DNA from 2 places in the Paenibacillus pasadenensis genome. Region 1 is predicted to be linked to the other one. Evidence: riboswitches for the same ligand, from Rfam matches in the RefSeq annotation. Region 1 holds a riboswitch; the other holds the start of a gene.

Region 1 (14,783 bases):
CGGAATGGGTTTCGCAAAGCCCAGCCGCCTCGCGGCCGGAGTCCACTTTGCCAATTTATCACCGCCTCGCGGCATCCGTCAATGCCCCGAACGCTGCCAGTTTGGCTATAGCCGTTTGTTACCCGGAGGACACCTGCCTGCTTGCAGGCTCCCTTCTACTATCTCAGGCAGCGGAGCCGGGCGGAAGGGTGGCGATCCGACTGCGGCAGGGGGAATATTCTCTAGTTCGGGCCTTTATCGGCCTTAAGGCGCTCCCGGGAATCATGGCGTCCCTTGCCGACCGGCATATGGCTGCCCGCTTTGGCCAGCAGCGTGCGCGGCATGTTCACGTAGATGCTTTCCGAGCATCTAGGCTCGATCAGGTAGGTTTCATGGAACACTCCGACGGATCCGTCGGTTCCGACGGCCCGATTGAACCGCTGCCATGCCTCCAGATGCTGTCCTTGGCGCGCATAGCGCTCCAGCTGCTCGTAGGTCCGCCAGTATTGGATTGTCGTCACGCCGCGCGCTCCGAGCAGCAGCTCATGGCTGATGAAGCCGAGCTCCGGATGCTGATGCAGCTCCTTCAGCATCGGCGGCATCGCCTTCGCGACCGGCAGCCATTTATGCACCGCGAGCAGGTTGTTGATCCTCATGCCGATGATGAAGACGACAAACGATCCTTCCATCTCCGCCGTGAATCTTCCCGGGTAAATCTGCGTCATTTCAACCCACCCCTTTATTTATCAATCAATAAATACATCTCCGAAAGAAAAGCCGCATCGATGCGGCTCAGCCTTCAAACGAGGACTCCATGCAGGCCAGCATCTGCTCTTGCAGGGCCAGAAGCTCCGCGAGCGCGATCGCCAGGCCCATGCCGATGAACGAAATGGCCTTGAACTCCGGGTCCGGCAAGCCTGCCCGGCGGAAGCGCTCCCCGATTCGCCGATGGATGAGTGCGAACTCCTCGCTGACGAAATTTCGGATCGTCGGGTCCGAGATCGCATGGGCCGTCATGCAGAGCAGCACCTCGCTGCGGCAGCCGCTGGCGAGCAAGCCGTAAAACGCCTGGCCCATCGCTCCCTCCAGCTCCGCCGCCGGCGCATCCACCTCGGCGAACGCCGACTTGATCCGCTCCGCCGCGCTCTCCAGGACGGCGAGGTACAAGGCTTCCTTCGACTTGAAGAAATGGAACACATAAGGCTGGGTTACGCCTACCGCGCGGGCGACATCCGCCGTTGTCGTCTTGTAATACCCCTGCTCGGCAAACAATGCTGCCGCTGCATCCAAAATCTGACGCCGACGGTCTCCCGCTTCCCCTTTTGCTGGTGTCATCCTCGTCTCCTTTTATTTATTAATTAATAAATAACCGATTCGAACCCAGCTGTCAACTGGCTCTCGCATCAGCCTGTCTCTAAATATGGAAAAGCCCGCATCCTCTAGGATACGGGCTGATCTGCGGCAGAGCAAGCCGAATGCCGGCATTGCTCCGTCAATGCATCGGACCTTGCGGACCGCCTTCCGGGCTGCTGACCTTGACGCGCTTGATGAAAAAGGAAAGCAGGAGGCCAAGCCCGGCGAAAGCGATCGTCATCAGAAACGCGCCTTGCACGCCTTGCGTCATCGCTTGCGGCAGCTTGCTCAAATAATCCGCCGGCGCGATGCCGTTGTCGGCATAATACGCTTTTTGGCCGGCGCTCAGGACGCTGATCGCCAGCGCGGTGCCGATCGCTCCGGCCACCTGCTGGAGCGTGTTCATGATCGCCGTGCCGTCCGGATAAAGCTCGCGCGGCAGCTGGTTGAGGCCGTTCGTCTGGGCCGGCATCATGATCATCGAGATGCCGATGAACAGCAGCGAATGCAGCACGATGATCTCGCCCTTGGACGTCGTCGGCTCGATGCCGGTCATGAGCCAGAGGATGGCGATGACGAGCACCAGCCCCGGGATGACGAGCCAGCGCGGCCCGTACTTGTCGAACAGGCGGCCCATGATCGGCGACATCAGGCCGTTGACGAGCCCTCCCGGCAGCATCAGCAGGCCGGCCGCAAGCGGCAGCAGCCCCATGCCCGTCTGCAGATAAATCGGAAGCAGCATGACGGTCGAGAGGATGATCATCATCGAGACGAAAATGATCAGCGTTCCCATCGTGAACATCGGATAGCGGAACGCGCGCAGATTCATCATCGGCTGCTTCATGCGCAGCTGGCGGAGGATGAACAGCAGCAGCCCGACCGCGCCGAGAGCGATGCCGATGATGACTTTGGGGCTGCTCCAGCCATGCTCCCCCTCGCCCGCGCTGCTGAAGCCGTAGACGATGCCGCCGAAGCCGATGCTCGACAGCGCGATGGACAGCAGGTCGATGCGCGGACGGGTCAGCTCGGACACGTTGCGCATGAAGACGATGCCGAAGATCAGCGCGAATACGAGCAGCGGCAGCGCCGTCCAGAAGATCGTCCGCCAGGACGAGTACTCCAGGAACAGGCCGGCGATCGCCGGACCGACAGCCGGCGCGAACATGATGACGAGGCCCATGATGCCCATCGCCGTTCCGCGGCGATGCGGCGGGATGATGACGAGCACCGTATTGAACATGAGCGGCAGCAGCAGGCCGGTGCCGACCGCCTGGATGAGACGGGCGATGAGCAGCACCTCGAAGCCAGGCGCCAGCGCGGCGAGCAGCGTGCCGACGATGGAGAACGACAGCGATGCGATGAACAGCTGGCGCGTCGTGAACCATTGAAGCAGCAGTCCCGAGACCGGAACGAGAATAGCAAGCACGAGCAGGAAGCCGGTCGTCAGCCATTGAATGGTAGCCGGCTCCACGTTGAAGAGAGCCATCAGCTCGGTAATGGCGATGTTCAGCGCAGTTTCGCTGAACATGCCGATGAAGCCGCTGATGAGCAGCGCGGCCATGATCGGCACGACTTTGAATTGCGGCGCTTCTTCCTGCGGGGAAGCGGCGGCCGACAGCGTTTGTTCCACAGTGGTCCCCTCCTAGGCTTTTTCAGCCTTTGTCTAGTCTGGTTCGACCGAGGCCGGCATGGCCTATGGCCGGCAGGTCCTTTTCATCTTACCCATATTGGACCGGCGAGAGCAATTAATGATTTTGTTTACAGTCGTTCTTTACCGAAAAAAGAAATGAAAAAACAGGGATGGGGCATGCCCCATCCCTGCTTCGCCAGGTCTTGCGCGGGAGCCGATTGCCTCCCGGAACGCGCGCCTGGTCAGTCGGTCCGCCCGGCGTAAGCGTCGGCGTCCAGCAGCGACGCCACGAGCTCGGCCGCGCTGCCGTCCGTCTCGATCTCAAGCATCCAGCCGCCGTCGTAAGGCTCCGAGTTGACGAGCTCCGGCGAATCGGAGAGCGCGTCGTTCACCTTCGCCACCGTGCCGCTCACCGGCGCATAAAGGTCCGATACCGTCTTGACCGACTCGATCGTGCCGAGCGGCTGTCCCGCTTCCACCCGATCGCCGGGCCGGGGCAGCTCGACAAAAACGATATCGCCGAGCTGATGCTGCGCATGGTCGGTAATGCCGATCCGGACGGCGTTCTCTCCCGCTGCGGATGCCCATTCATGCTCCTCCGTGTAGCCCAAGCCTTGACGAATCTCACTCACTGGACGCTCATCCTTTCTCCTCGGCCTCGAAGAGCCGTCTATGCGGAAAGCGTAAACGATCGGCGGGAAGCCTGTCAATCTTTGCCGTTCCCGGAACGAATGGTTATTGACACCGGGTTGTCCGATCCGGCAAACTGGAAGAGATCGTAAATAAGCGGATGAGCGCAGCGGGAGAGATCGCCGGCAGTTCAAGGCGGCGCCGAAGGAGTAACCTTGACGTAGCGCAGGGGAATCTCTCAGGCAAAAGGACCTCTGCAGGACGCGACTCTGGAGAGAACGAGCGCTTTTTCGCGTCCGGCAGCATGCCGGCGGGCGGTCGTCACCAAAGGGGAAACCTGCCGCCGGCAGGCCGAAGCGATTCGGAGGATCGGCATCGGGGCAACTCTCAGGTACAAAGGACAGAGCGGAAAACGAGCCGGCAGGCATGTCTTCGGACAGCCTGACCGCGTTTTCCGCCCTGTCCTTTTTTTGCGGATCGACAATTTCGCCACACGACTGAATCGCGAGGAGGAACCTTGCATGGCCAACCTGCGCACGACTCCGCTCCGCCCCGTCTATGCCGAGACCGGCGAGCCGCGGTGCATCGACTTCGGAGGCTGGGAGCTCCCGGTGCAGTTCAGCGGCATCATCCGGGAACACGAGGCCGTCCGCCAGCGGGCCGGCCTGTTCGACGTGTCGCATATGGGCGAATTCCTCGTCACGGGGCAATTCGCCGCCGACTTCCTGCAGGCGGTCACGACCAACGACATCCGTCGGCTGCAGGACGGAGAAGCCCAGTATACGCTTCTCTGCCGTCCGGACGGCGGCGTCGTCGACGACCTGCTCGTCTACCGCATCTCCGAAGACCAGTATCTGCTCGTCGTCAATGCCTCCAACATCGAAAAGGATCTCGCCTGGCTGCAAGAGCATCTGATCGGCGACGTGACGATCGAGGACCGCTCGGACGAAACGGCGCTGATCGCTCTCCAAGGACCGCTGGCCGCCGAGATTCTCGCCCGCTGCACGGACGCTCCGTTTGCCGAGCTCAAGCCGTTCCGCTTCCTGCGGGAAGCCGACGTATGCGGCGTCAAGGCGCTGCTCTCGCGCACCGGCTACACCGGCGAGGACGGCTTCGAGCTGTATGCCGCCTCCGGCGATGCCGTGCGCCTGTGGCGCGGCCTGCTGGCGGCAGGGGCTCCGCTCGGCCTGGAGCCGGCGGGGCTCGGCGCCCGCGACACGCTGCGGCTCGAGGCGAAGCTCGCGCTGTACGGCCAGGAGCTGTCGGCCGACATCACGCCGCTCGAGGCCGGACTCGGCTTGTTCGTCAAGCTGGGCGGCGAGCCGTTCGTCGGCCGCGACGCGCTGCTGGCGCAAAAAGCCGCCGGCGTCCCTCGCCGCCTCGTCGGCATCGAGCTGCTGGAGCGCGGCATTCCGCGCTCTCATTATCCTGTGTACAGCGGAGAGACGCGCATCGGAGAGATCACCTCCGGCACGCAGTCCCCGACGCTGAGGCGCAGCCTCGGGCTGGCGCTGATCCAGGCCGAATACGCCGCGGTCGGCACCGAGCTTGAGGTCGAGATCCGCGGCAAACGGCTGAAGGCTGCCGTCGTTCCCGCCCCATTTTACCGAAGAACGGCGCCGCCGGCCCGAACCGACAAGGAGTGAGCCCTCAACGATGACCAGTCCCCACCGCTACATCCCGATGACCGAGCAGGATCAAGCCGAAATGCTGGAGACGATCGGCGTCTCCTCGGTCGAAGAGCTGTTCCGCGACATCCCTGCCTCCATCCGCTACTCCGGCACGCTGCCGATGTCCGGCGCGCTCGACGAATGGTCGCTGATGCGCCATCTCAAGCAGCTCGCCGGGCGCAATGCCGACGCCGACACGGCCGTCAGCTTCCTCGGCGCCGGCCTGTACGACCACCATATCCCGGCCGTCCTGCCGCATCTGGCCGGGCGCTCCGAATTCTATACCGCGTACACGCCTTACCAGCCGGAGATCAGCCAAGGCGAGCTGCAGGCGATCTTCGAGTTCCAGTCGTACATCTGCGAGCTGACCGGCATGGCCGTCGCCAACGCGAGCATGTACGACGGCGCGACCGCGCTCGCCGAAGCGGCAGCGCTCGCCTCCGCCCATACCCGCCGCAAGCGCGTCGTCGTCTCCCGGGCCGTGCATCCCGAAGCGCGCGAGATCGTGCGCACGACGGCGCGCGGGCTCGGGCTCGATGTCGTCGAGGTCGGACTGCGGGACGGCCTGACCGATCCCCAGGCGCTGGCCGCGGCGGTCGACGAATCGACCGCCGCCGTGCTCGTGCAGTCGCCGAGCTTCCTCGGCACGGTCGAGGATCTCGCCGCGCTCGGCACGCTCGCCCATGAGTCCGGCGCGCTGTTCGTCGTCAGCGCCAATCCGCTCTCGCTCGGCCTGCTGGAAGCGCCGGGCGCGCTCGGCGCGGACATCGTCGTCGGCGACGCGCAGCCGCTCGGCATCCCGAGCTCGCTCGGCGGCCCGACCTGCGGCTACTTCGCCGTCGCCGAGCCGCTCATGCGCCGGATGCCCGGCCGTATCGTCGGCCAGACCGTGGATCGGGACGGCAAGCGCGGCTTCGTCCTGACGCTGCAGGCGCGGGAGCAGCATATCCGCCGCGAGAAAGCGACGAGCAACATCTGCTCCAACCAGGCTCTGCTCGCCCTGTGCGCCAGCATCTATCTGAGCGTCATGGGCAAGACGGGCTTCCGCAAGACGGCGGAGCTGAATCTGCGCAAGGCGCGCCATGCGGCCCGGACGCTCGGCGGGCTGGAAGGTTTCTCCCTTTCCTTCGCCGATACGCCTTTCTTCAACGAATTCGTCGTAAAGCTTCCCGAAGGAACCGACCTGCGCCAGCTCGAGCTCGCGCTGCTGGAAGAAGGCTTCCTCGGCGGCTACGACCTGGGCCGGTCGTATCCCGAGCTCGCGGGGCATATGCTCGTCGCCGTCACCGAGAAGCGGACGCGCGAGGAGATCGAAGCCTTCGCCGCCGCGCTCGACCGGCTGACCCGAAAGGAGGCGCTGACATGAGCCAACCGAATCCGACCCCAGAGCGTCTGGCCGAGCTGCGGCTCGCCGGCTCCGTCGACGTGAAGCCCGAAAAGGCGCTCATCTTCGAGATGAGCCGCGCAGGACGCGAGGCGTTCTCGCTGCCGCCATGCGACGTGCCGGAGGACGAGGAGCTGGCCGAGCTGCTGCCGAACGGCCGGCTTCGCCGTAATTCCGCTTCGCTGCCGGAGGTGTACGAGGTCGACGTCGTCCGCCACTATACCGAGCTTTCCCGGCGCAATTTCGGCGTGGACAACGGCTTTTACCCGCTCGGCTCCTGCACGATGAAGTACAACCCGAAAATCAACGAGGACGCGGCCAAGCTGCCCGGCTTCGCCCGCATCCATCCGTATCAGCCGGAGGAGAGCATTCAGGGAGCGCTCGAGCTGCTCCATACGCTGCAGGACGATCTCGCCGCGCTGACCGGCATGGACTTCGTGACGCTGCAGCCCGCCGCCGGCGCGCACGGAGAGTGGACCGGGCTCATGATGATCCGCGCCTACCACGAGAGCCGCGGCGAAGCGCGCTCCAAGGTCATCGTGCCGGACTCCTCCCACGGCACGAATCCCGCCAGCGCCACGACCGCGGGATTGGAGACGGTGACGGTCAAGTCGGGCCCCGACGGCCTCGTCGACCTGGACGCGCTGCGCGCCGCCGTCGGCGCGGATACGGCCGCGCTCATGCTGACGAACCCGAGCACGCTTGGCCTGTTCGAGGAGCAGATCGTCGAAATCGCCGAGATCGTGCATGAAGCCGGCGGCCTGCTCTACTATGACGGCGCCAACTCCAATGCCATCATGGGCATCGCCCGTCCCGGCGACATGGGCTTCGACGTCGTGCATCTCAACCTGCACAAGACGATGAGCACGCCTCATGGCGGCGGAGGCCCGGGAGCGGGGCCGGTCGGCGTCAAGGCTCATCTCATCCCGTTCCTGCCGAAGCCTGTCGTCGCGAAGCGCGCGGACGGCCGCTATTTCTTCGACTTCGAACGCCCGCAGTCGATCGGCCGGGTCAAATCGTATTACGGCAACTTCGGCATTCTCGTCCGAGCCTACACGTACATCCGCTCCTATGGCCCGGAAGGACTGAGGCGGGTAAGCGAATGCGCGGTGCTGAACGCCAACTACATGATGGCCCGCCTCGCCGAGGCGTACGAAATTCCGTATCCGGGCGTCTGCAAGCATGAGTTCGTCCTGTCGGGACGAGGGCTCAAGGCGTACGGCGTGCGGACGCTCGATGTCGCCAAGCGGCTGCTCGACTTCGGCTATCACCCGCCGACGATCTACTTCCCGCTCAACGTGGAGGAGTGCATCATGATCGAGCCGACCGAGACGGAGAGCAAGGAGACGCTCGACGGCTTCATCGACGCCATGCTGCGCATCGCCCGCGAGGCGCGGGAGACGCCGGAGCTCGTCATCAACGCTCCTTATACGACCGTCCTGCGGCGGCTCGACGAGACGCTGGCCGCGCGCAAGCCCGTTCTCAATTGCTCCTGCTGAAAAAAGCTTCTCCGGAGAGGATTCCTCTCTGGAGAAGCTTTTTTGGTCGATGCGGCGGCGGCGTCCGCTCCATTCCGCGTCAAAGGGCACTCGATGCCCTCCCGCCTCCTCGCATGCGGCTCAGCGCGGGCCTGTCAGCTCCAGCATCGCCTCGACGATCGCCGGCCAATCATCCGGATGGATCTCATGACCCGCTCCTTCGAGCGGCAGCAGCCTGGCATTGGAAAGAGCGTGCTCTAGCGCGAGCCCATGTGCGTAAGGAAGGACCGGATCCTCCGTTCCGTGGACGATCAAGGCGGGCTGCCGGATGTCTTCGGTGCGCGCCACATCCTCTTCTCCCCCGCCCAGGAGCATATGGTTGCCCATGCTCGGCAGAGATTCGGCAAGGCTGATTTCCTGACGGACGAGCCCGCGAATTCTGGACTCGTCGAGTTTCCGCTGGCTTCCGACGATCAGTCTCCATTTTTCAACGCCGAACTGTTCCGCCGCATGAGCGTCCGACAGATCCAGGGAAGCGGACCGGGTGAAGAACTCGATCACCTTGTCTTCCATCGCAGGAAGGCCTTCCGTGTAATTCGAGCTCGCGATCAGCGTCACCGTCAGCACCCTCTCCGGATGCCGGACAGCCGCCAATTGGCTCAGATAGCCGCCCAGCGACATCCCCGCCAGATGAGCTTTCTGAATGCCGTATGCATCAAGGACCCGCATCGCATCATCTGCCATATCCGCCATAGTGTAGCCCATCGTTCCTAGCGGCCAGCTCGACGACCTTCCCGTATCCCGGTTGTCGTACCGGATGACGAACCGTCCTCCTGCCGCCAGAAGCTCGCAGAATTCCTTTTCCCACAATACCATCGAGGCCTGCGAGCCCATGATCAGCAACAGCGCCGGATCTCCAGGCTTGCCGAATGATTCCGTCTGCAGCTTCACTTCGTCGGCTTGAATGAGTCGTTCCATGTCCATTCCTCCATTGGCTGATGCCCTTACCATTGCCGCGGTTCGCGTGAACTCCATCCCGCGGTATGATACAGTTTAAGAATCATCTTCATTTTACGATTGGCATAGGAAGGAACGTTTCCGCTCATGATCCATAACCGCTTCCCCGGCCTGCTCCTGCTCGACCGCATGGACGACTGGTCCGAGCCGGACGTCCTCTACTCGTTCGCGCTGGACGAGCTGCTCTGCCGGCGCGTCGGAGCGGACGGCGTGCCCGTCCTCCATCTGTGGCGGCATCCCGCCGGCTTCGTCATGGGACCGCGCGACAGCCGTCTGCCGGAAGCCGCGCGCGCTTCCCGCGAGCTGGAGCGGCTCGGCCTCTCGGTCGCCGTCCGCAACTCCGGCGGCGCCGCCGTGCCGCTCGATCCCGGCGTCGTCAACGTCTCGCTCATCCTGCCGCTGCAGGGAAAGGCATCCGCCCGCTTCGAGGACGACTTCCAGCTCATGTACGAGCTGATCGCCGCCGCCCTCGCCGACACCGGCGTCCAGGTGGACAAGGGCGAGATCGTCGGAGCCTATTGTCCGGGCGATTACGATCTCAGCGTCGGCGGACGCAAGTTTTGCGGCATCGCCCAGCGCCGGCTGTCCAAAGCCTATATCGTCCAGGCGTTCGTCAATGCCGGCGGCTCCGGCGAGGAGCGAGGCCGTCTCGTCCGCCAATTTTACGATGCCGCCGCCGGCCCCGGCGCCGCGAGCTATCCGCTCGTCGAAGCGTCGGTCATGGCGAGCCTCGAAGAGCTGGCCGAGCTATGGCCGGATGCGCCGCGCCTGTTTGCCGAAGGAGCCGCCAGCGCCGCGCTCGGCCCGCGGACGGAGCAGGAGGCCCGATTGCCCGAGAGCCGGCTGCCCCGGCCGGAGGAGATCCGGGAGCTCGCTGCGACGATGCGGTCCCGCTACCCGATCGGTCCTGCGCAATAGACAGCCGAGCTCATGCGAAAAATCCGACTTTGCCCGAACCGGAAGCGGACATCCAGCTTCCGTTTTTGGCATGCTCGATTTCCTGCCGAATCGCGCGGAGCAGGGGCTCCGTCTCGACTCGCCCTTGTTCCTGCCAGCAGAATGCGGCTGCCGCGACCAGCTCCTCCAGCTGCGCATAGGAAAACCCTTTCGTCCGGTCAGCCAGCTCCTCCAGCTGCCCGGCGCCGAACAGCAGGCCGCGGCTCTGCCGCTGGAGGAACTCCGCGCGGCATGCGCGGGTCGGCTCGGCGACTTCGTACGCGCGGTCGATGCGCCCCGGTCTTCCGATCAGCGCCGGATCCACCAGATCGGGGTAATTCGTCGTCGCGATCAGATAAATTCCTTCGTGCGTCCGCAACCCGTCCAGCTCGCCCAGAAAGACGGAGCGCAGCTCCGGCCGCAGCCCCTCCAGGTCCTCGATGATGAGCAGCATCGGCGCCATCTCCGCCGCCCGCTTCAGCATCTCCCGAATGCTCTCCGTGCTCGTATGCTCCGAAAGCTGCCAGCTCATCGCCGGCACGCCCGCCTTCGAGGCGAGCGCCCGGACGAGGCTGGTCTTTCCGTTGCCCGGCTTGCCGTAGAGCAGCATCCCCCGCCGGTAGGCCAACCCGAACTGCTCGTAGAACGCTCCCCCCGATTGAAAGAAAGACGATACCGACCGTTCCAGCTCCAGCCGCAGCGAGTCCTGCACCGGCTCCCAGCGCTCGATCCGATGCGGCGCCAGCTCCGACACCGTGCCTTCCTCGCCATCGCAGCAGAGCAGCAGCTTGCCGGTCATCCGGCTCCGAAGCCGTTCGCGGGCATGAACAAGGAACCGCCGCAGCGACTCGTCGCTCTCGGCGAACAGGTAAGGCTCGAGCGACCGGCCGATCACGCGCGGCATCGGGAGCCGGACGAGCGCCACCTTCCATTCCGGGTAATAAAACAGATGGTTGTCGAGTGACGGATAGATCCGGATCTCAGCCGAGTCCCGCTTGACGCTTCGGCTTTCCATCGTTTCGAAGACTCGCGCCAGCACTTGCAGCTCGGCGTTTTCTTCGGCGAGATCCTGCTCCAGCAGGCTCCAATAAAGCTCCAGCTGATCCTCGTCCTTGTACACCGCGAATTCCGATCCGCATCGAGCTTGCAGCAGATCGCGGATCATGCGCAGCAGCTGCCTGAGCTCCTGGGCCGATGCCGCCGATGCGGAAGCGCCGGCAGCTCCATGGTCGCCGGCCACCAGCGAACGCGGCGGCGGCGATCCGGCCGCAGTCCTCGGCGCGGGCACCGCCGATCCGCTAGACGACGGAATGCGGGCGAAGCTCTCTCCCCCATTCCCGCTATGAAGATTCCAATCATGGATCATCGATTATTCACCCTTTCCTTCCTGATGTAGTCGTACGATTGCACGATAGACCGCACAAAAAAAGCCACGGACTCCGTCCGTGACTTTGGATGCGCTTCAGGCGCCGCATGGCCGGCTGCAAAAGGACGATTCGTCCTCGGCGCGCCTTCCTGCCGCTATTCCTTGCCGCGTTCCCGTCCGTGGAGGCCTTCGAAAATCATGCTTGGACCGTTTCCCTTTGCTGCTGCCGCAGCCTTCATCGCCATGTTCATCATTTCCGTTCGCCTCCCCCTGTTTGTCGTTACCTGTATTCTAGGCCGCGGCCCCTGTCCGCGTCAATGGATGCAAGCGGTAGAAAATGGATTAGACTCTTTTCCCCCGCCGGCTTCCGCGCAGTGACGCGTTGTCTCGGCCGCTTCTTATCCCCTTTCCTCAAGGGTATAATAAAACCATCCGATTTGCCTGCGGCAAACCGTCTTACTCAAGGAGGTACATATCGATGTCCTATGAAACTTACTTCAGCACCCGCCGGGAGGCTCAGCTCGAGGAATTGATGCAGTGGCTGCGCATTCCGAGCGTCTCCGCCATTTCGGCTCACGCGGGAGATATCCAATCCGCCGCATCCTGGCTCGCCGATTCGCTTCGCCGCGCCGGACTGGAGAACGTGGAGATCATGCCGACCGGCGGCCATCCCGTCGTCTACGCCGATTATCTCCATGCTCCGGGCAAGCCGACCGTGCTTGTCTACGGCCATTATGACGTGCAGCCGGTCGATCCGCTGCATTTGTGGCAATCCCCTCCGTTCGAGCCGGAGATCCGCGAAGGCAAGCTGTACGCCCGCGGCGCGACGGACGACAAGGGGCAGGTGTTCATCCACATCAAAGCGATCGAAGCGATTCTGAGCGAGGAAGGCACGCTGCCGGTCAACCTCAAGCTCTGCCTGGAAGGGGAAGAGGAAATCGGCAGCCCGCATCTGCCGGACTTCCTGGAGAAGCATAAGGACAAGCTCAGCTGCGATGCCGTGCTCGTCTCCGACACGTCGCTGCTCGAGCCCGGTCGCCCCGCGATCTGCACGGGCCTGCGCGGCCTTTGCTCGATGGAAGTAGGCGTCCATGCCGCCAATACGGATCTTCACTCCGGCTCGTATGGCGGAGCTGTCCCGAATGCGCTGCATGCGCTCGTCGAGCTGCTCGCTTCCTTGCATGATGCGGATGGACGCGTTGCGGTAGACGGCTTCTATGAGGGCGTACCGGAGCTGTCGCCTCTGATGCGCGAAGAATTCGCCAAGCAAGGCGTCGACGAGGACAAGATCCGCGCCAGCCTCGGTCTGGATGCCTTATACGGAGAAAAGGGCTACACCTTCGTCGAGCGCGTCGGTGCCCGTCCGACGCTGGAGCTGAACGGCGTCTATGGCGGCTTCCAAGGGGAAGGCACGAAGACGGTCATTCCGAAAGAGGCGCATGCGAAGATCACCTGCCGTCTCGTCGGAGATCAGGATCCTCAGAAAACGCTTGACCGCATCGAGAAGCATCTCCTCGATCGCGTTCCTGCCGGCGCTCGTCTCTCCATCAAGCAGATCGAGCAAGCCTTCGCGTTCAACATCGATCCGTCCCATCCGATGTTGCAGAAAGCTGCCGATGCCTACGGCCGCGTCTACGGCACCCGCGCCTTGTTCACGAAAGACGGCGGATCGATTCCGATCATGGCCGCTTTCTCCCGCGTGCTGGCGTCTCCGGTCGTGCTCATGGGCTTCGGCCTAGACGATGAGAACCTTCATGCTCCGAACGAGCACTTCAACCTGGAGAACTTCGACAAAGGTCTGCTCACGGTCGTGGAATTCCTGAAGTCTCTGTAGAAGCAGCAGGATCCGTTCCTCCCATCTTTGAAAGCGCAAGGGCTGTCCGGCCAAGGTCGATTCTATGACCTGGCCAGACAGCCCTGTTCGTTTTTTGCGATTATAAAAAAATAAAGCGAAATAAAAAAGGCCTTGCCCTTAGGCAAGACCGTTCACGTTCCTACATGGAGCGGGTGATGGGAATCGAACCCACGCTATCAGCTTGGAAGGCTGAAGTTCTACCATTGAACTACACCCGCAAAAAAAATGGTCGGGATGACACGATTTGAACATGCGACCCCCTGGTCCCAAACCAGGTGCTCTACCAAGCTGAGCTACATCCCGTTGTATAAATGGCGTGCCCGGAGAGATTCGAACTCCCGACCTTTTGATTCGTAGTCAAATGCTCTATCCAGCTGAGCTACGGGCACGTATGGAGCGGAAGACGGGAATCGAACCCGCGACCCTCGCCTTGGCAAGGCGATGCTCTACCGCTGAGCCACTTCCGCAGATGGTGCGGTCAAGAGGACTTGAACCTCCACGTCATTGCTGACACTAGAACCTGAATCTAGCGCGTCTGCCAATTCCGCCATGACCGCATGGTATAAGGTGAAGCTTTTTTCGCCTGGCAGGGCGAAAGTGAATGGTGCGGTTGAGAGGACTCGAACCTCCACGGGCGTACGCCCACTACCCCCTCAAGATAGCGTGTCTGCCATTCCACCACAACCGCATATGAAGTTAAAAAGTGAGCCATGAAGGACTCGAACCTTCGACACCCTGATTAAAAGTCAGGTGCTCTACCAACTGAGCTAATGGCTCTTAATGGCTGGGGATCCAGGGTTCGAACCTGGGAATGACGGAGTCAAAGTCCGTTGCCTTACCGCTTGGCTAATCCCCATCAGTCAAGCAATGGGGCGATCGAGGGGAATTGAACCCCCGAATGCCGGAACCACAATCCGGTGCGTTAACCACTTCGCCACGATCGCCATGGATATATTCCATGCCGCCGAGAGGACTTGAACCCCCAACCTACTGATTACAAGTCAGTTGCTCTACCAGTTGAGCTACAGCGGCAAAGAAAATGGCGGAGCTGACGGGATTCGAACCCGCGGTCTCCTGCGTGACAGGCAGGCATGTTAGGCCTCTACACCACAGCTCCATATTGGTTGCGGGGACAGGATTTGAACCTGTGACCTTCGGGTTATGAGCCCGACGAGCTACCGGACTGCTCCACCCCGCGGTAGTTCATGGTGGAAGCTGAGGGGATCGAACCCCCGACCCTCTGCTTGTAAGGCAGATGCTCTCCCAGCTGAGCTAAGCTTCCATGTTGGTGACCCGTAGGGGATTCGAACCCCTGTTACCTCCGTGAAAGGGAGGTGTCTTAACCCCTTGACCAACGGGCCGTATGAAGTTGAAGAAAGAACGGAGAGAGAGGGATTCGAACCCTCGCACCACTTACGCAGTCTAACCCCTTAGCAGAGGGTCCCCTTGAGCCACTTGGGTATCTCTCCAAATCAAGAAATGTTG
Region 2 (14,783 bases), on a different contig from region 1:
CGTCGATGCGGGCCTCGTCATCCACGAGGCGCGCTTCACCTATCCCGACTACGGCCTGACGCTCATGGCCGACATGGGCGTCTGGTGGGAGGCCGACACCGGCCTGCCGATCCCGCTCGGCGCGATCATCGCCCGCCGCGGCATGGACGTCGAGTCGCTGGCCCGTTGGACGCGCGCCTCGGTCGAATACGCTTGGGCGCATCCGGACGAATCGGCGGGCTATGTACGCGAGCACGCCCAAGAGATGTCGCCGGACGTCGCGCGTTCCCACATCGCGCTTTACGTCAACGAGTTCACCCGGTCGCTCGGCGAGGACGGGCTGGCCGCCGTCGAGTCGCTGCTCGGCCGCGCCGCCCGCGAGGGCCTTGTCCCCGACTTCGACCCGGCGCTGCTGCGGAGCTAAGCGCTGCGCGAATGTCCCGGTGCGGAGCCTTTGCGGGGATGGCGCCGCGGTCCTCCTGGCCATAAGAGCAATTAGCCTCGAACAGCTGCGATCCGCCCTGATTCGCAGCTTGGATCGGGGCTTTTTTGCAGCTATTCGAGCGATAAACCATGCCGGCCTCTTCGTCGCGCTTCGTCCCGATCGCGTGCATCGCACCTTCGCTCCAGCGGAAGGCGCTCCGTTTTGCAAGCGGCTTCTCCGGTCGATACATGACGGCTGCTGACGACGAATCAGATCGTTAGCAGCCCTAAATGGGACAGCTTCAAAATCTAACGACGCGCGAGGAGCTTAGCCATGCCAAAACGCCGGAAAAACATGCGGAAAGAGGCGAATTGCTAGTCTAAGCGTCTGAGGAGTCGTTCGATTTTTGGAGACGCGAAAAAAGGGCGGCTAAGCGTCTGAGGAGTCGTTGGCATCGAATGGGAAGCGCATGGTTCTCCAGGCGAGCGCCGTTCTCAACTCTCTATTCAGCCTCCCTCACGGCTTGACATGACGAGGCGGCTCAAGTAAACTCAATACATGAACAAGTGCTCATGTATTATTGAGGGATAAGGAGGCTCATGATGAGTCATGAACCGGATCTAAGGCGCAGAGTTGGAAAGGACACGCCTCCATTCGAAAGCACGCGCAGCCTTGGGCAGGCAGAGCCAGGGCAAACCCACAACCATGACCACCTCAGCCGCTCCCACGACGGACACAGCCACGCCCGCTCTGCCCATAGCCGCTCCCACGACGGACACAGCCATTCCCACTCAGGCCATAGCCACTCCGGCAACGGACACAGCCACTCCCACGCGGGCCATAGCCACTCCCACAATCACGGCCACTCCCACGCCGGGCACGGTCATTTCCACGGAGGCGGGAGCGGCAACAAGCGCGGACTGCTCATCGCCCTCCTCATTACGACCGGCATCATGGTGCTGGAGTTCGTCGGCGGCCTGGCGACGGGCAGCCTGGCGCTGCTGTCCGACAGCGGCCATATGCTCAGCGACGCCGGCGCGCTGCTGCTGAGCCTCGTCGCCGTCGGCTTCGCCGCCCGCCCTTCCTCGCCGAAGCGCACGTTCGGCTTCCGCCGGTTCGAGATTCTGGCCGCCTTGTTCAACGGCGCGACGCTGATCGCCATCGCGATCTTCATTGTCGTCGAGGCTTGGGGCCGATTCTGGGAGCCGCCGACGGTCGCCAGCCGCTCGATGCTGCTAATCGCCGCGGTCGGGCTGCTCGCCAATCTCGCCAGCGCCTGGTTCCTGATGCGCCAGGGCGACGTGAAGGGCAACGTCAACCTGAAGAGCGCCTATCTGCATGTGCTCGGCGACGCTCTCGGCTCGGTCGGCGCGATCGCGGCCGGGGCGCTGATGTGGGCGTTCGGCTGGTACTGGGCCGATCCGGCGATCTCCGTGCTCGTGTCGCTGCTGATCGTAAAAAGCGCCTGGGGCATGCTCCGAAGCACCGTCCATATCCTCATGGAAGGCGCTCCCGAGACGGTGGACACGCAGCGGGTGCAGCTCGAGCTGGAGTCGCTGCCCGGCGTCATCGACGTGCATGATCTCCATATCTGGACGATCACCTCCGGCTTCGACGCCATGACCTGCCATCTGCTCGTCGAGGACGACGCCGACAGCCGCCGCGTCCTGCAGCAGGCGATCGCCCTCCTGCGGGACGGGCACGGCATCCGCCACTGCACGATCCAGATCGAGGATTCCAGCGTCCGGCACGAAGAGCTCGGCTGCTGATCGCTCCGGCATTCGCCCCGAGTCCAGCCGCGAGGCCCATTGCCTTGCCGTTCCGCGTCAAAAGCCCACCCAAACGGGTTTCCCCGCCGGATGGGCTTTTGGACTTTTCTTTCCTCAAACGCGGATGAACTGAATGACGCCTATCGTAAATAGAAGTAGAACCAGCACGGCCGCGCCGATGCCGATGCCGATTAAAAACTTACCCCCGAGCCCGGTGTCCCTGCGCCCGACCGGCCCATATCCCCGCTCCGACGTCGCCAGCTCCCGCTCCTCCAACTCCTCGACCCGCCGCTTCAAGTCCTGCACTTCCCGCTCCAGATCCATAGATGCATCCCTCCTCGCCCTACCCTATCACAGTTCATCCGGATTTTGGAAGATCACAGAAACCTTTCCATTCCCTTTACGTCTAAAGGAAAGGAAAATAAGAGCCCCGCTCCTCAGGCTCCACTACAGCGCCAAGGAGAGAGAATTCATGCTGCATCACATCGAACTATATGTCTCCGATCTGCAAAAGTCCGCTTCCTTTTGGGGCTGGTTCCTCGGCGAGCTCGGGTACGAGCCCTTTCAGGAATGGCCGGAGGGCCGCAGCTGGAAGCACGGCTCGACCTACCTCGTGTTCGTGCAAGCGAAAGAGAAATACTTGGACGTGCCGTACCACCGTGCCCGGGTCGGACTGAACCATCTCGCTTTCCACGCCGCCTCGCGCGAGCAGGTGGACCGGCTGACCGACGAAGTCCGCGCCAGAGGAATGAACCTGCTCTATGAAGACCGCCATCCCCATGCGGGCGGGGCGGGGACGTACATCCTCTTTTTCGAGGATCCGGACCGGATCAAGGTCGAGCTCGTCGCGCCGGCCGAGGAGCAGAGACTGCCCGAATGACCGATCAAAGGAGATGAGCTTATGAAGCCTGTCCGCCATGCTCATGCAAAAGCCCCCCTCGGAACGAGGCGCGCCGGCCGCAGCGCGCTCGGAATGCTGCTCGCCGTGCTCCTGCTGTCCGGCTCGGCTACGACGCCCGCAGCGGCTGCCGAGCCGGCAGGGTCCCAAGCGCCCGCAGCGGCCGTCAAGCCGACTGCTTCTCCCACGCCAGCGACCTCCTTTAAGGAGCTGGCCGCGTCCTGCGGTCCGAGCACGCTGAAGTCGGTGCTAATCGGCGGGGCAAGCGGCGTCGACGACCAGTTGTACGGAGCCCGCAAGGAGGATGCCGCGCGGATCAAGAAGGTTTGCGGGATGGTGCAAGCCTTTGCGAAGAAAGGCAAGCCCGTCAAGGCTTTCGATTCTACGCCTTACAGCTTCTTCTATGGACTCAGCCTGACCTTCTCCAATAAGGGCGATGCCTCCATCTTCGGCTCGACCGGCGGCCTGTACCTGGAATCCGGCTCCACCTTCCTGCAGCTTGACGACATCAGCGTGTCGAAAGACTACAGCTCGCTGTTCGTCAGGAATGAGGAAATCGCCGAGATTCCCGCGACCGCTCGCTTCGGAGAGAAGATTCGGCTGAAAGGACATGATCCGCTCCTTTTCTCCCCGGAGCTCTTTGTGTATTGGACGCCAAATGCCGAAACCTATTCCTCCTCCTCGGATTCATCCGGTTATCCCTATGACCACTCCCTGCTGATCGGCACAGGCACGCAGCAATTCGGCTACTACGACTTCTCCATCACGCTGCCCGCCTATGGCAAAGCAAAGGATGGAACGATGAAATTCCTTGAATCAAAAGGTTCTCTCAGCCTATACGTCGCCTATGGAGGCAATGGCAGCCGAACGTTAGGGGAGATGTCGCTGCTCCCCGCCGCCGAGCCGTTCCTGTCCGTGGACGGCAAGCCCGCGCTGGACGCGGCGCTGCGGCCCATCCTGCGGGAAGGGCGCGCCCTGCTGCCGCTGCGCTCCATCGCCAAGCTCGCCGGCAAGTCCGTCGTCTGGGACAAGGCGTCGTGGAGCGCGCTCATCCGCTCCGAGCCGCCCGCTCCGCGCAAGGGCGCCTACTCCTTCCCGCAGCTGTGGATCGACGGCAAGCTCGCCGCTCCGGAGCTGCAGCCGATTCTGCGCGACGGGCTGACCTACGTGCCGATCCGCGCGCTGACCGCGGCGTTCGGCATCTCCGTCTCCTGGAATGCGGCCAGCCGCAGCGTCGATATCGAGCTGCCCTGAGCTATGGTATAATGGCCGGAGCCAAGCCCGATCCGGGCCATCCCCCTTTGCAAAGGAGCGCCGCCGCCATGGCCTATATCCGACCTCTCCATACCGATGCCGACTTCCAGGAAGCGCTCGACGAGCGCATCCCGGTCCGCGTCTTCCGCGACGACCATATGGTCGAGTCCGGCAGCTGCATCGTGCGCTTCGACGAGCGCACCGTCGTGCTGCAGTCGGGCGTCGCCGATCTCGCCTACCACGCGCGGGCGCAATGCGAGTTTTTCGAGCTGCGCAAAAAAAGCTGAACCTGCTCGGCTCACGCGCGCGGCGGAACTCCCGCATGCGCGGTCCAGATTTAAATCAAGCAAAAAAAGCCTGCCGCTTCGGCAGGCTTTTTTGCACTATTTAAACCATATACTCCAAGCCTACATCTGAAGCTGCTTGAGGTTGTAGAATTCGCCCTTGCGCGCGATCAGCTCGTCGAACGTGCCGACCTCGGCGATGCGTCCGCGCTTCATGACGACGATGCGGTCCGCATGGCGGATCGTCGAAAGGCGATGGGCGACGATGAACGTCGTGCGCCCCTGGATGAGCTGCTGCATCGCCTGCTGCACATGATGCTCGGAGGCGTTGTCGAGCGCGGACGTCGCCTCGTCGAGCAGGATGACGCTCGGATCGCGCACGAGCGCGCGGGCGATCGCGATCCGCTGGCGCTGGCCGCCGGACAGCTTGCCGCCATGCTCGCCGACCATCGTGTCGATGCCCTTCGGCAGGCGCGAGACCATCTCGGTCAGATGCGCCCGCTCCACCGCCTCCATCACCTGCTCCTCCGTGATGCCCTGCAGGCCGTAGGTGATGTTGTCGCGGATCGAGCCGGAAAACAGGATGTTCGTCTGCGGCACAACGGCCAGATGGCGGCGGTACTCGGACAGATCAAGCGCGGACAGCGGCACGCCGTCGACGAGCACCCGTCCGGAGGTCGGGTTCAAGAACCCGATGACGAGGTTGAGGATCGTCGACTTGCCCGCGCCGGACTCCCCGACGAACGCGATGCACTCGCCCGCGCGCACGTCGAGCGATACTTCCTCGAGCACATGCTGGTCGCCGTCCGGGAACTTCAGCTGCACGTCCTCGAAGCGGTACTCCCCGCTCAGCCGGGTCAGCTTGAGCTTGCCGGCGTTGTCCTCGATGTCGGTCGAGCGCAGGATCTCCGTGATCGAGGAGATCGACTCCGTGCCCTTGGCGATCATCGGGTAGACGTTGATGAGCGCCGTGATCGAGCCGAGGATCATGCCGAAGTAGCCCTGGTACATGACGATGTTGCCGACCGGGATGCTGCCCGTATAGGCGAGATAGGCGGTGAACAGCAGGCAGACGACCTGCACGATCTGGAACGTCACCCAGCCGGAGGCGCCGAAGTACGCCTCGACGAGGTCCATCCGGTACCCCTTGCCCTGCAGGCGCCGCAGCGTCGTGTCGATGCGGTCGATCTCGACCTGCTCGAGCCCGTGCGCCTTGGTGACGGGGATCATCTCCACCATCTCGGAGACGTGGCTGCTCATCGTCTCGATCTCCTTGCGGAACTCGCGATTGCTCTGCCGGATGCGCCGCTTGAACATCTGCATGACGCCGATCGCCGCCGGCACCGTCAGCACGTAGAAGAGCGAGACGAGCCAGTTGGAGTAGAGCGTCAGCCCGAAGGCGATGACGACGTTGAAGATGGCCGGGATGAACGCCAGCATGAGCTGCTTGCTCATGCCCTCGACGGCCTCGACGTCGCGCAGCACCTTGGACTGCAGCCGGCCGGCGGCGAGCTCGCGATGCGAGTTGATCGACAGCTGCTGCAGCTTGCGCACCATCGCGCCGCGCAGGCCCGCCTCGACCGAGCGGATCGCGCGGCTGAGGAAGCTGACGTAGGCGGCGTGGGTCGGGATGTTCTGCAGGACGACGGCGATCAGCACGGCGAAGTTGATCCACAGCTCCCGCAGGCTGTGCTGGTCCGGCTGCGCGACGATGTTGATCATGTTGGCCGTCACGATCGGCAGCACGTAGACGGGCAGGCTTTTGACGAGGAAAAAGACGATCGAGATCGTCAGGTTGAGGAAGTTCCCCTTGTACAGCGACATCAGATACTGGAATGCCGTCCGGTTCTCCGTCGTCGCCGCCTGCTGGAAGGCGCTCTCGAAGGAAGCGCTGGAAATCGGGGCCGGCGCGGTCCGGTTCATCATGTTGGATCATCCTCTTCCGTTAGGCTAACACCCGTTCGACAGGTCAAAGGAAGAATAAGAGATGGCCGGGCTCGGTGTCAATGGCCTGCATGCGGATGAGAGGGGACGAAGAAAGGAGGTCGAATTAGAAATGGAATAGTACTGGAAGGGGACGACATCGCCCCCGCAGCCGAACGATCTCGACCGAAAAAGGGACCTCTCCGCGCCTGATGGGCGGGGAAGGTCCCTTTCTCAAGTTGATCTTAATCAAAATCAAGGGTCACCGTAAGCGTGCTCTTGTCAAAGCCGACAATTCCGCCAAATGCTTCGGCGATGAATCGCACATTGACATACATCAAGTCATCATCGTCTGACAATGACGGACCTTGAATGAGCTTGATTTCCTTGCCGTTGATCGTCCCGGTCATTTTGCCGGCGGTCAAAGTAACGGTTGTCGTTTCGTTCTTGGCGGTCACCGTTTTGGTCTTGTTGTCGAATTCAGCATTCAGGTCCAGAGCTTCAAAAAAGGAACGAAACGGAACCATCGCCGACCCGCTTGGCGGGATCACGGCCTTCAGCTCGGCAACCTTGCCGTTGATGACAATCGCAGGGCGATGAATTCCGTCGTTATTCGATGGAGCTTTAGCAGCCCCTGCCAACCCGGCCCCAAAAACAGACAGTCCGACGATCAATGCCAGAAAGAGTACTTGGATTCGACGAGACAATTTTCTCAGCCCTTTCAAGATAAGGATCATATTCTCAAATGAGTAGACGCGATTTCCTCGAAAAGGTTGCTTTGTCAATCACAAGCAATTTCCACTGTATTGTTCGCATCCCGAGTAACGTCGCATGATCCACCAGAGGTGCGGAGAAGTTAGCCGATGTCCTTCCATCGACAGCCTTGATAGCCGATTCAGAAGGAGTATTTGCAATTTATTTTACAGATCCATTTATCAATCGGCTCGACTTATCCCGGCAGGAAAGCGTCAGCTCTTGATCGCGCCCGCGGCGATGTCGGAGATGAACTGCTTGCTGACGAACAGGAACAGGACGATGAGCGGGATGACGGCCAGCAGCGTGCCGGCGATCACCATCGAGTAGTCGGACAGATAGATGCCGTTCAGCGAGGCGAGCGCCACCTGCAGCGTGTACTTGCTCTCGTCGGTGAGGATGATGAGCGGCCACAGGTAGTCGTTCCACGCTCCGATGAACGTGAAGGCGCCGAGGAACGACAGCGCCGGCCGCAGGATCGGCAGCGCCACGTTCCAATAGAGGCGGAAGAAGCCGCAGCCGTCGATGCGGCCCGCGTCCAGCAGCTCGCTCGGCACCGACTCCTGGGCGTACTGCCGGATCCAGAAGATGCCGAACGCGTTGGCCATGCCGGGGATGATGAGCGCCTTGAACGAGCCGACCCAGCCGAGCTTGGCCATGATGACGAACGACGGCACGAGCGACAGCTGGGCCGGGGCCATCATCGTGGCGAGCAGCAGCACGAACAGGATTTTTTTGCCGGGAAACTCGAACTTCGCGAACGTGAACCCCGCCAGCGAGTCGAAGAACAGCACGAGCGCCGCGCAGGCCGTCGCGACGAACAGCGTGTTCCAAAACGCGCCGAAGAAGTCGATGTTCTCGAACACGCGGGAGACGTTGTCCCCGAGCTTCGTGCCGAACCACAGCTTCGGCGGGAAGCTGTAGATGTCCGCTGTCGTGCGGGTCGCCATGACGAGCAGCCAGTAGAACGGGAACACGGAGAGCAGCAGTCCGGCCGTCAGGCCGACATGCAGCAGGATCGATCGGGCTTTCATCTCACTTCACCCCCTGGTCATGGGACGGCCGGCCTTGGACGAACAGCCAGTTGACGATGGAGAAGAGGGCGATCAGGATGAACATCCCCCACCCGACAGCCGCGCCGTAGCCGAAATAGTTGTGCACGAAGGCTTCCCGGTACAGATAAAGGACGATCGTAAGGCCGCCGCCCCCGGCGCCGCCGTCGTTGCCGACGAGCACCTGGGGCTCGGTGAACACCTGCATCCCGCCGATGGTCGAGGTGATGAGCGTGAACAGGATGATCGGCCGCAGGTTCGGAACGGTGATGCGGAAAAACGCCTGCACGCCCGAAGCCCCGTCGATCTTGGCCGCTTCGTAGAGCACGGTCGGGATGCTCTGCAGCCCGGCCAGGTAGATGATCGCGTTGTAGCCCGCCCAGCGCCAGATGACCATGACGGAGATCGCGAGCTGGATGCCCCAGGTGCGGTTCAGCCACTCGATGGAATTCAGGCCGAGCAGGTTCAGCGTGTAGTTCAGCAAGCCGTAGTTGTTGGAAAAGATCGTGCCGAAGACGATCGCCACCGCGACGAGCGAGGTGACGTTGGGCAGGAAGTAGCCGACGCGGTACAGCGTCCGCATCCGCACGAACGAGGAGTGGAGCAGAAAGGCGACGACGAGCGCGAGGAACAGCATCGGGATCGTCGAGTAGATCCAGATCAGCAGCGTGTTGCCGACGGCTCTCCAGAATTCCGGATCGGTCAGCATGAAGCGGTAGTTGTTCAAGCCGTTGTAGCTCATCCGTCCGATTCCGTCCCATTTCTGGAAGGAGAGGTACATGGAGAAGGCGATCGGGAACAAGCCGAATACCGCGAACAGAATGTAGAACGGCGATATGGCCAGGTATTCCTTGCGATGCTTCCAGATGCGGGCGGCCAGGCCGCCCTCGGTCCGTCTGGACGAGGGGACGCGGGCGGGCTCCGGGTTCAGCATAGGTTTTCCCATCGGATGACCTCCTGTCAGCCATTGGTCTGTGGATGCGGCGGCCGGCGGACCGCGCCCGTCAGCGCAGCAGCTCCTTGCGGATCCGGCTCAGCGCGTCGCGCCACGCCTTGTCGGGGTCCTTGCCCTGCAGGGCGACCGAGTTCAGCTCGCGCAGGGCGATGCCGTTCACATTGGTGAATTTGTCTCCAAAATAAGCGGGCTTGACGCCCCGAGCGGATTCCGCGAAGATTTGCCCAGTCGCCTGATCGCCGAAAAACGGCTCCTTCTCCTGCAGGATGGGATCGTCCAGCGCTTTCGCCGCGGACGGGAACAGGTTGATGTTCTTGTACGTCCGGATCTGGTTGTCGGGGCTCTGCAGGTAGCGGATGACGTCGAACGCTTCCTTCGGATAGCGACTCGACTTCATGATGGCGAGGAACGATCCGCCGTTGTTGCCGTCTCCCCCAGGCGCCCGGGCGACGCGCCATTTGCCGGCCGTATCCGGTGCGCCCTGCTCCAGGATCTCCTTCATCCAGACGGCGCCGACAAAGGAGGCGATGCTGCCGTTGTTCATGGCGGCGTTCCACTCGCTCGTGAAGGCGTCCGCGTTGCCGGCCAGCTTCATCCGCGCGGCCTGGACGGCGAGATCCCACGCCTTTTTCACCGACGATTCCGGCTTGTCGCCGATGAACTCGCCGTCCGTGGAGAAGTAGATGCGGTCCGACTGGGCGTTGAACTGCGTGTAGATGTTCTTGACATTGTCGAGCAGCTTGACCTTGCCGCCAAAATGGTCCTGGAGCTGCCGGCCCGCCTGGAGGTAGCTCTCCCAGGTGCCGAGCTCCCGCTGGACGTCGGCCGGCTCGGACGGCAGGCCGGCCTCGGCGAACAGATCCGCCCGGTAGAACAGCGCGGTCGGGCCGGTATCGATCGGCAGCGCGATCATCGTCCCTTCCGCGGTGACGCCGAAGTTCCATTTCCAGTCGAGAAAGTCCGGCTCGATCTCCTTGGCGCCGAGCTCATACAGATCGTAGAAGCGGTCCGAGCTGACGAACAGCTCGGAGACCCAGTCGTTGAAGGCGACGATGTCCGGTCCGTCCGTGCCGGCGGCGAGCGTCGTCTTCAGCTTCGACTTGAAGTCGCCTCCGATCTTCTGGGCGTTGATCTTGATGCCGGGAAACTTCTGTTCGACCGATTGGATGAGTCCGTCGTCGAGGCTGCGGTTCCAGTACCAGAGCGTAAGCGTCTTCGTATTCTCGGCTGGAGCCGGGCCGCCGCAGCCGGCGGCGACCAGGGCGAGCGACAGCAACGGCAAGCCGATCCTTCGGAATTTGACCACTCCGCCATTCCTCCTGACATGCTGGACTTCGCCCGGACCAGGGACAGGCCTCTGCCGGTCCCGGAGCCGGGCGCCTGATTGATGTATCCGCTTTCAGTTTATTCCGCTTTTCACCTGAACTTGCTCGTCCGGCATGAATTTAGGCCCTCGGACCGAGGTCGGCGAAGAGCCGAAAAAGCCCGGCGAGGTCGTCTCGCCGAGCTTTTTGCTGCGATATTCCTTTAACCGGCGGCACGGTTGGCCGCATTCGAAAACCGCTAGCGCCGCTTCTTCTTGCGCAGGTCCTCCATCAGCTTTTTGCCAGTCGGCGTCTGGGCCAGTCCGCCGCCGGCGGTCTCGCGATGCTTCTCCGGCATCGCCGCGCCGACCTCGAGCATGACCTGCACGACCTCGTCGCTCGGGATGACGCTGCGCACGCCGGCCAGCGCCATGTCGGCCGCGGCGAGCGCGGTGACCGCGCCGAAGCCGTTGCGCACGATGCACGGGATCTCCACGAGCCCGCCGACCGGATCGCAGATGAGGCCGAGCGTGTTCTTGAGCGCGAGTCCGACGGCATGCACCGCCTGCTCCGGCGTGCCGCCGCGCAGCTCGGCGAGCGCGCCCGCCGCCATGCCGATGGCCGAGCCGACCTCGGCCTGGCAGCCTCCCTCCGCGCCGGAGACGAAGGAGTTGTTGGCGATGACGTAGCCGATCGCGCCCGCGGCGAACAGCGCCTCGGTCATGATGTCGTCGTCCCAGCCGAACCGCTCCTGCGAGCTGACGAACACGCCGGGGATGATGCCGCAGGAGCCCGCCGTCGGCGTCGCCACGATGCGGCCCATCGAGGCGTTCACCTCGGAGACGGCGAGCGCGTACGCCATCGCCCGTCCGGCGTCGCCGCCGAGGCTCGGCTCGGAGCTCTCGTTGTAGGCGGCGACCCGCTGAGCGTCGAGGCCGGTCAGTCCGCTGCGCGACGTCGTGTCGCGGGTCAGGCCGTTATGCACGGCGTCTTTCATGATGCCGTAGTATTCCTTCATCGTCGCGAATTCCGCCGCTTCCTCGCGTCCCGACTCCTTGGCCTGCTGCTGCAGCATGAGGCGTCCGATCGACAGGCCGCTCTCGCGGCAGCGCTCACTGAGCTCCTTCAGCGTCCGAAAGTTCATCCGCCATCTCCTCCTCTTCTCCGTTCAGATCGACGTAATCGGTGCCGAGCACATGCGGCAGCCGCCGCACCCGCTCCAGCAGCGTCACCGCCGCCTCGCCGTCCAGCTCGACGACCGCCAGCGCCTCGCCCTGCCGTTCCATCCGGCTCAGCGACAAGCCGGCGATGTTGAGCCCCGCCTCCTCCAAGGCGGCGGTCAGCCCGGCGATGACGCCCGGCTGGTCGCGATGGCGCACGAGCAGCGCCGGGCAGGAGCAGCCGAACTTGACGGCGAAGCCGTTCACCTCGACGATCTCCACGTTGCCGCCGCCGATCGAGGTGCCGAGCAGCGACAGCTTGCGCCCGTCCGCCGCCTGCAGGTCGAGCCGCACGGTGTTGGGATGGGGGAACAGCCCCTTGCCCTCGCGGAAGGTCAGGTCCATGCCCGCCTCCTCGGCGAGCTCGACCGCATCCGGCAGGCGCGGATCGTCGGTGCGCATGCCGAGCAGCCCGCCGGCGACGGCCGTGTCCGTGCCGTGGCCTTGGTAGGTCGCGGCGAACGAGCCGAAGAAGGAGACGCGAGCCGTCTCCGGCATCGCGCCGAGCAGCCTGCGGGCGGCCAGCCCGATGCGCGCCGCTCCGGCGGTATGCGAGCTGGACGGGCCGACCATGGACGGCCCGATGATCGAGAAGACATCCTTGAAGCGCATGCGCTTCCTCCTTTTTAGTGGCTGAAATGAAAAGGAACAGGGCGGCGGAATGCGTCGAAACAAAGGCTCGTGCGAGCCCTTTGCTTCCCCGTATTCCACCGCTCTGTCCCTTGTACCTGAGAGTTGCCCCCGACAGCGCCGCGATGCCGGCGCCATGAAGTTTCCCCTTGGGTGATTCCGACGCGCCGCCCTGCGGCCGGACCGGGCTTGGATGCCCGCTCGGCCGTCCGCAAGGCGGCGCGGAATGCTCTCCAGAGCTGCGTCCGGCAAAGGTCCTTTTGCCTGAGAGATTCCCCTGCGTGCAGGTTGCTCCTTCGGCGCTGCCTCGATCATGCAGGCAATCTCTCCCGCTGCCATCATCCGCTGTGCCTTCTCATTATATGCAGGAGGACAGCCGGCTTCAACCCGGGCGGGCAAGTTCGGCCTCAACCGCTCGGCAGCCCAGGCGATGGCACTAGGAGGGCAAGTTCGGCCTCAGCCGCTCGGCAGCCTGGACGATGCCAGCCGGGAGGGCAAGTTCGGCTTTAGCCGTTCGGCAGCCTGGACGATGCCAGCCGGGAGGGCAAGTTCGACTTCAGCCATTCGGCAGCCTGGACGATGCCAGCCGGGAGGGCAAGTTCGGCTTTAGCCGTTCGCCCCCCTACTCTCCGACGCCTCTGGGGCTTATGCTGGTTGCAGAAGGAGGAGATGCGCATGACGTTGAAAGGAAGGGCGGCTCTCGTCACCGGCGTCAGCCGGGAGGCGGGCATCGGCACAGCGATCTGCCGCGCGCTGGCGGAGGGCGGCGCCGATCTGTTCTATACGCATTGGCGCGCTTACGACGCGGAGGAGGGCTGCGGCCTGCAGGAAGGCTGGCCGGACCGGCTGCAGCAGGAGCTGGAGGGCATCGGCGTGCGGGCCGGGCAGATGGAGGCCGACTTCATGGACCCGGACGTGCCCTTGCAGGTGCTGGACGAAGCCGAGCGCGCGCTCGGACGGCTGCCCTCGATCATCATCCACAACGCGTGCTACTGCGCGCCGACCAGCTACCGGACGCTGACGCAGGAGTCGCTGGATCGGCATTATATCGTCAACAATCGGGCTCCGGCCCTGCTTAGCATGGAGTTCGCGCGCCGCTTCGAGCAGGCGCATCAGGCCGGCGGGGCGGGACGCATCCTGTTCCTGCTGTCCAAAGGGCCGGACGCCGACAACCTCGCCTACCTCGCGACCAAGCAGCTGCTGGCGGGCCTGATCGAGCCGCTGGCCGCCGGACTCGCTCCGCTCGGCATCACGGTCAACGGCCTCGATCCGGGCCCGACCGACTCCGGCTGGATGTCGGACGAGCTCAAGCGGCAGCTGCTGCCGCTGTTCCCGATGGGCCGCATCGGACAGCCGGAGGACGCGGCCCGCGCGCTCGCCTTCCTGGCGAGCGACGAGGCCCAGTGGATCACCGGCCAGTCGATCCGCTCGGAGGGCGGGTTCCTCGGGCGCTAGCGAAGGGGCGCTGGGGGACCGCCAGCCAAGGCACTCTGGACCCCCTGTTGTGCTGGTGCGCCGGGGTTCTGCGGGCCAAGGCACTCTCGACTCCCTGGTTGATTCAATGCGCCGGGGTTCCGCCAACCAAGGCACTCTCGACTCCCTCGTTGAGTCAATGCGCCGGAGTTCCGCCATCCAAGGCACTCTCGACTCCCTGGTTGAGTCAATGCGCCGGAGTTCCGCCATCCGAGGCACTCTCGACTCCCTGGTTGAGTCGATGCGCCGGAGTTCCGCCATCCGAGGCACTTTCGACTCCCTGGTTGAGTCGATTCGCCGGGGCTCTGCCGACCAAGGGACTCTAGACTCCCTCGTTGAGACAATGCGCCGGAGTTCCGCCATCCAAGGCATTCTCGACTCCCTGGTTGAGTCGACGCGCCGAAGTTCCGCCATCCAAGGCACTTTCGACTCCCTGGTTGAGTCGATTCGCCGGGGCTCTGCCGACCAAGGGACTCTAGACTCCCTCGTTGAGACAATGCGCCGGGGGGCTACCATTCAAGGCACTTTCGACTCCCTGGTTGAGTCAATGCGCCGGGGGACCGCCATCCAAGGCACTTTCGACTCCCTGGTTGAGTCGACGCGCCGGAGTTCCGCCATCCAAGGCATTCTCGACTCCCTGGTTGTGTCGACGCGCCGGAGTTCCGCCATCCAAGGCATTCTCGACTCCCTGGTTGTGTCGACGCGCCGGAGTTCCGCCATCCAAGGCATTCTCGACTCCCTGGTTGTGTCGACGCGCCGGAGTTCCGCCAACCGAGGCACTCTCGACTCCCTGGTTGTGTTGACGCGCCGGGGGACCGCCAGCCAAGGTACTTTCCACTCCCTGGTGCTGCCACTCCGGACGAAC

What was found. Region 1 has a riboswitch for glycine ahead of gcvT (glycine cleavage system aminomethyltransferase GcvT). Riboswitches for the same ligand answer to the same signal wherever they lie in the genome.
Region 2: it holds a riboswitch for glycine, as region 1 does, so the genes downstream of both, sdaAB (L-serine ammonia-lyase, iron-sulfur-dependent subunit beta) here and gcvT (glycine cleavage system aminomethyltransferase GcvT) in region 1, are expected to answer to the same signal.

Annotation. Positions count from the first base shown of each region.
Region 1 covers NZ_NFEZ01000003.1:1,111,316-1,126,098, forward strand. The annotation lists gene B8V81_RS08445 (DUF4188 domain-containing protein) at 222-704, opposite strand; gene B8V81_RS08450 (TetR/AcrR family transcriptional regulator) at 772-1,314, opposite strand; gene B8V81_RS08455 (DHA2 family efflux MFS transporter permease subunit) at 1,472-2,893, opposite strand; gene gcvH (glycine cleavage system protein GcvH) at 3,205-3,594, opposite strand; glycine riboswitch at 3,753-3,856, shown strand; gene gcvT (glycine cleavage system aminomethyltransferase GcvT) at 4,114-5,238, shown strand; gene gcvPA (aminomethyl-transferring glycine dehydrogenase subunit GcvPA) at 5,249-6,628, shown strand; gene gcvPB (aminomethyl-transferring glycine dehydrogenase subunit GcvPB) at 6,688-8,145, shown strand; gene B8V81_RS08480 (alpha/beta fold hydrolase) at 8,266-9,102, opposite strand; gene B8V81_RS08485 (lipoate--protein ligase family protein) at 9,229-10,059, shown strand; gene B8V81_RS08490 (AAA family ATPase) at 10,070-11,443, opposite strand; gene B8V81_RS08495 (dipeptidase) at 11,922-13,277, shown strand; tRNA gene B8V81_RS08500 (tRNA-Gly) at 13,443-13,516, opposite strand; tRNA gene B8V81_RS08505 (tRNA-Pro) at 13,525-13,601, opposite strand; tRNA gene B8V81_RS08510 (tRNA-Arg) at 13,611-13,687, opposite strand; tRNA gene B8V81_RS08515 (tRNA-Gly) at 13,691-13,765, opposite strand; tRNA gene B8V81_RS08520 (tRNA-Leu) at 13,769-13,855, opposite strand; tRNA gene B8V81_RS08525 (tRNA-Leu) at 13,901-13,986, opposite strand; tRNA gene B8V81_RS08530 (tRNA-Lys) at 14,003-14,075, opposite strand; tRNA gene B8V81_RS08535 (tRNA-Gln) at 14,080-14,154, opposite strand; tRNA gene B8V81_RS08540 (tRNA-His) at 14,167-14,242, opposite strand; tRNA gene B8V81_RS08545 (tRNA-Thr) at 14,258-14,330, opposite strand; tRNA gene B8V81_RS08550 (tRNA-Asp) at 14,339-14,415, opposite strand; tRNA gene B8V81_RS08555 (tRNA-Met) at 14,420-14,496, opposite strand; tRNA gene B8V81_RS08560 (tRNA-Val) at 14,505-14,580, opposite strand; tRNA gene B8V81_RS08565 (tRNA-Glu) at 14,585-14,659, opposite strand; tRNA gene B8V81_RS08570 (tRNA-Ser) at 14,680-14,767, opposite strand.
Region 2 covers NZ_NFEZ01000004.1:479,818-494,600, reverse strand. The annotation lists gene B8V81_RS11840 (1,4-dihydroxy-6-naphtoate synthase) at 1-403, shown strand, start outside; gene B8V81_RS11835 (cation diffusion facilitator family transporter) at 1,006-2,172, shown strand; gene B8V81_RS11830 (hypothetical protein) at 2,287-2,496, opposite strand; gene B8V81_RS11825 (VOC family protein) at 2,645-3,052, shown strand; gene B8V81_RS11820 (copper amine oxidase N-terminal domain-containing protein) at 3,074-4,324, shown strand; gene B8V81_RS11815 (hypothetical protein) at 4,393-4,611, shown strand; gene B8V81_RS11810 (ABC transporter ATP-binding protein) at 4,732-6,534, opposite strand; gene B8V81_RS11805 (copper amine oxidase N-terminal domain-containing protein) at 6,777-7,316, opposite strand; gene B8V81_RS11800 (carbohydrate ABC transporter permease) at 7,500-8,318, opposite strand; gene B8V81_RS11795 (carbohydrate ABC transporter permease) at 8,320-9,282, opposite strand; gene B8V81_RS11790 (ABC transporter substrate-binding protein) at 9,341-10,597, opposite strand; gene sdaAA (L-serine ammonia-lyase, iron-sulfur-dependent, subunit alpha) at 10,855-11,739, opposite strand; gene sdaAB (L-serine ammonia-lyase, iron-sulfur-dependent subunit beta) at 11,708-12,427, opposite strand; glycine riboswitch at 12,688-12,787, opposite strand; gene B8V81_RS11775 (SDR family oxidoreductase) at 13,121-13,900, shown strand.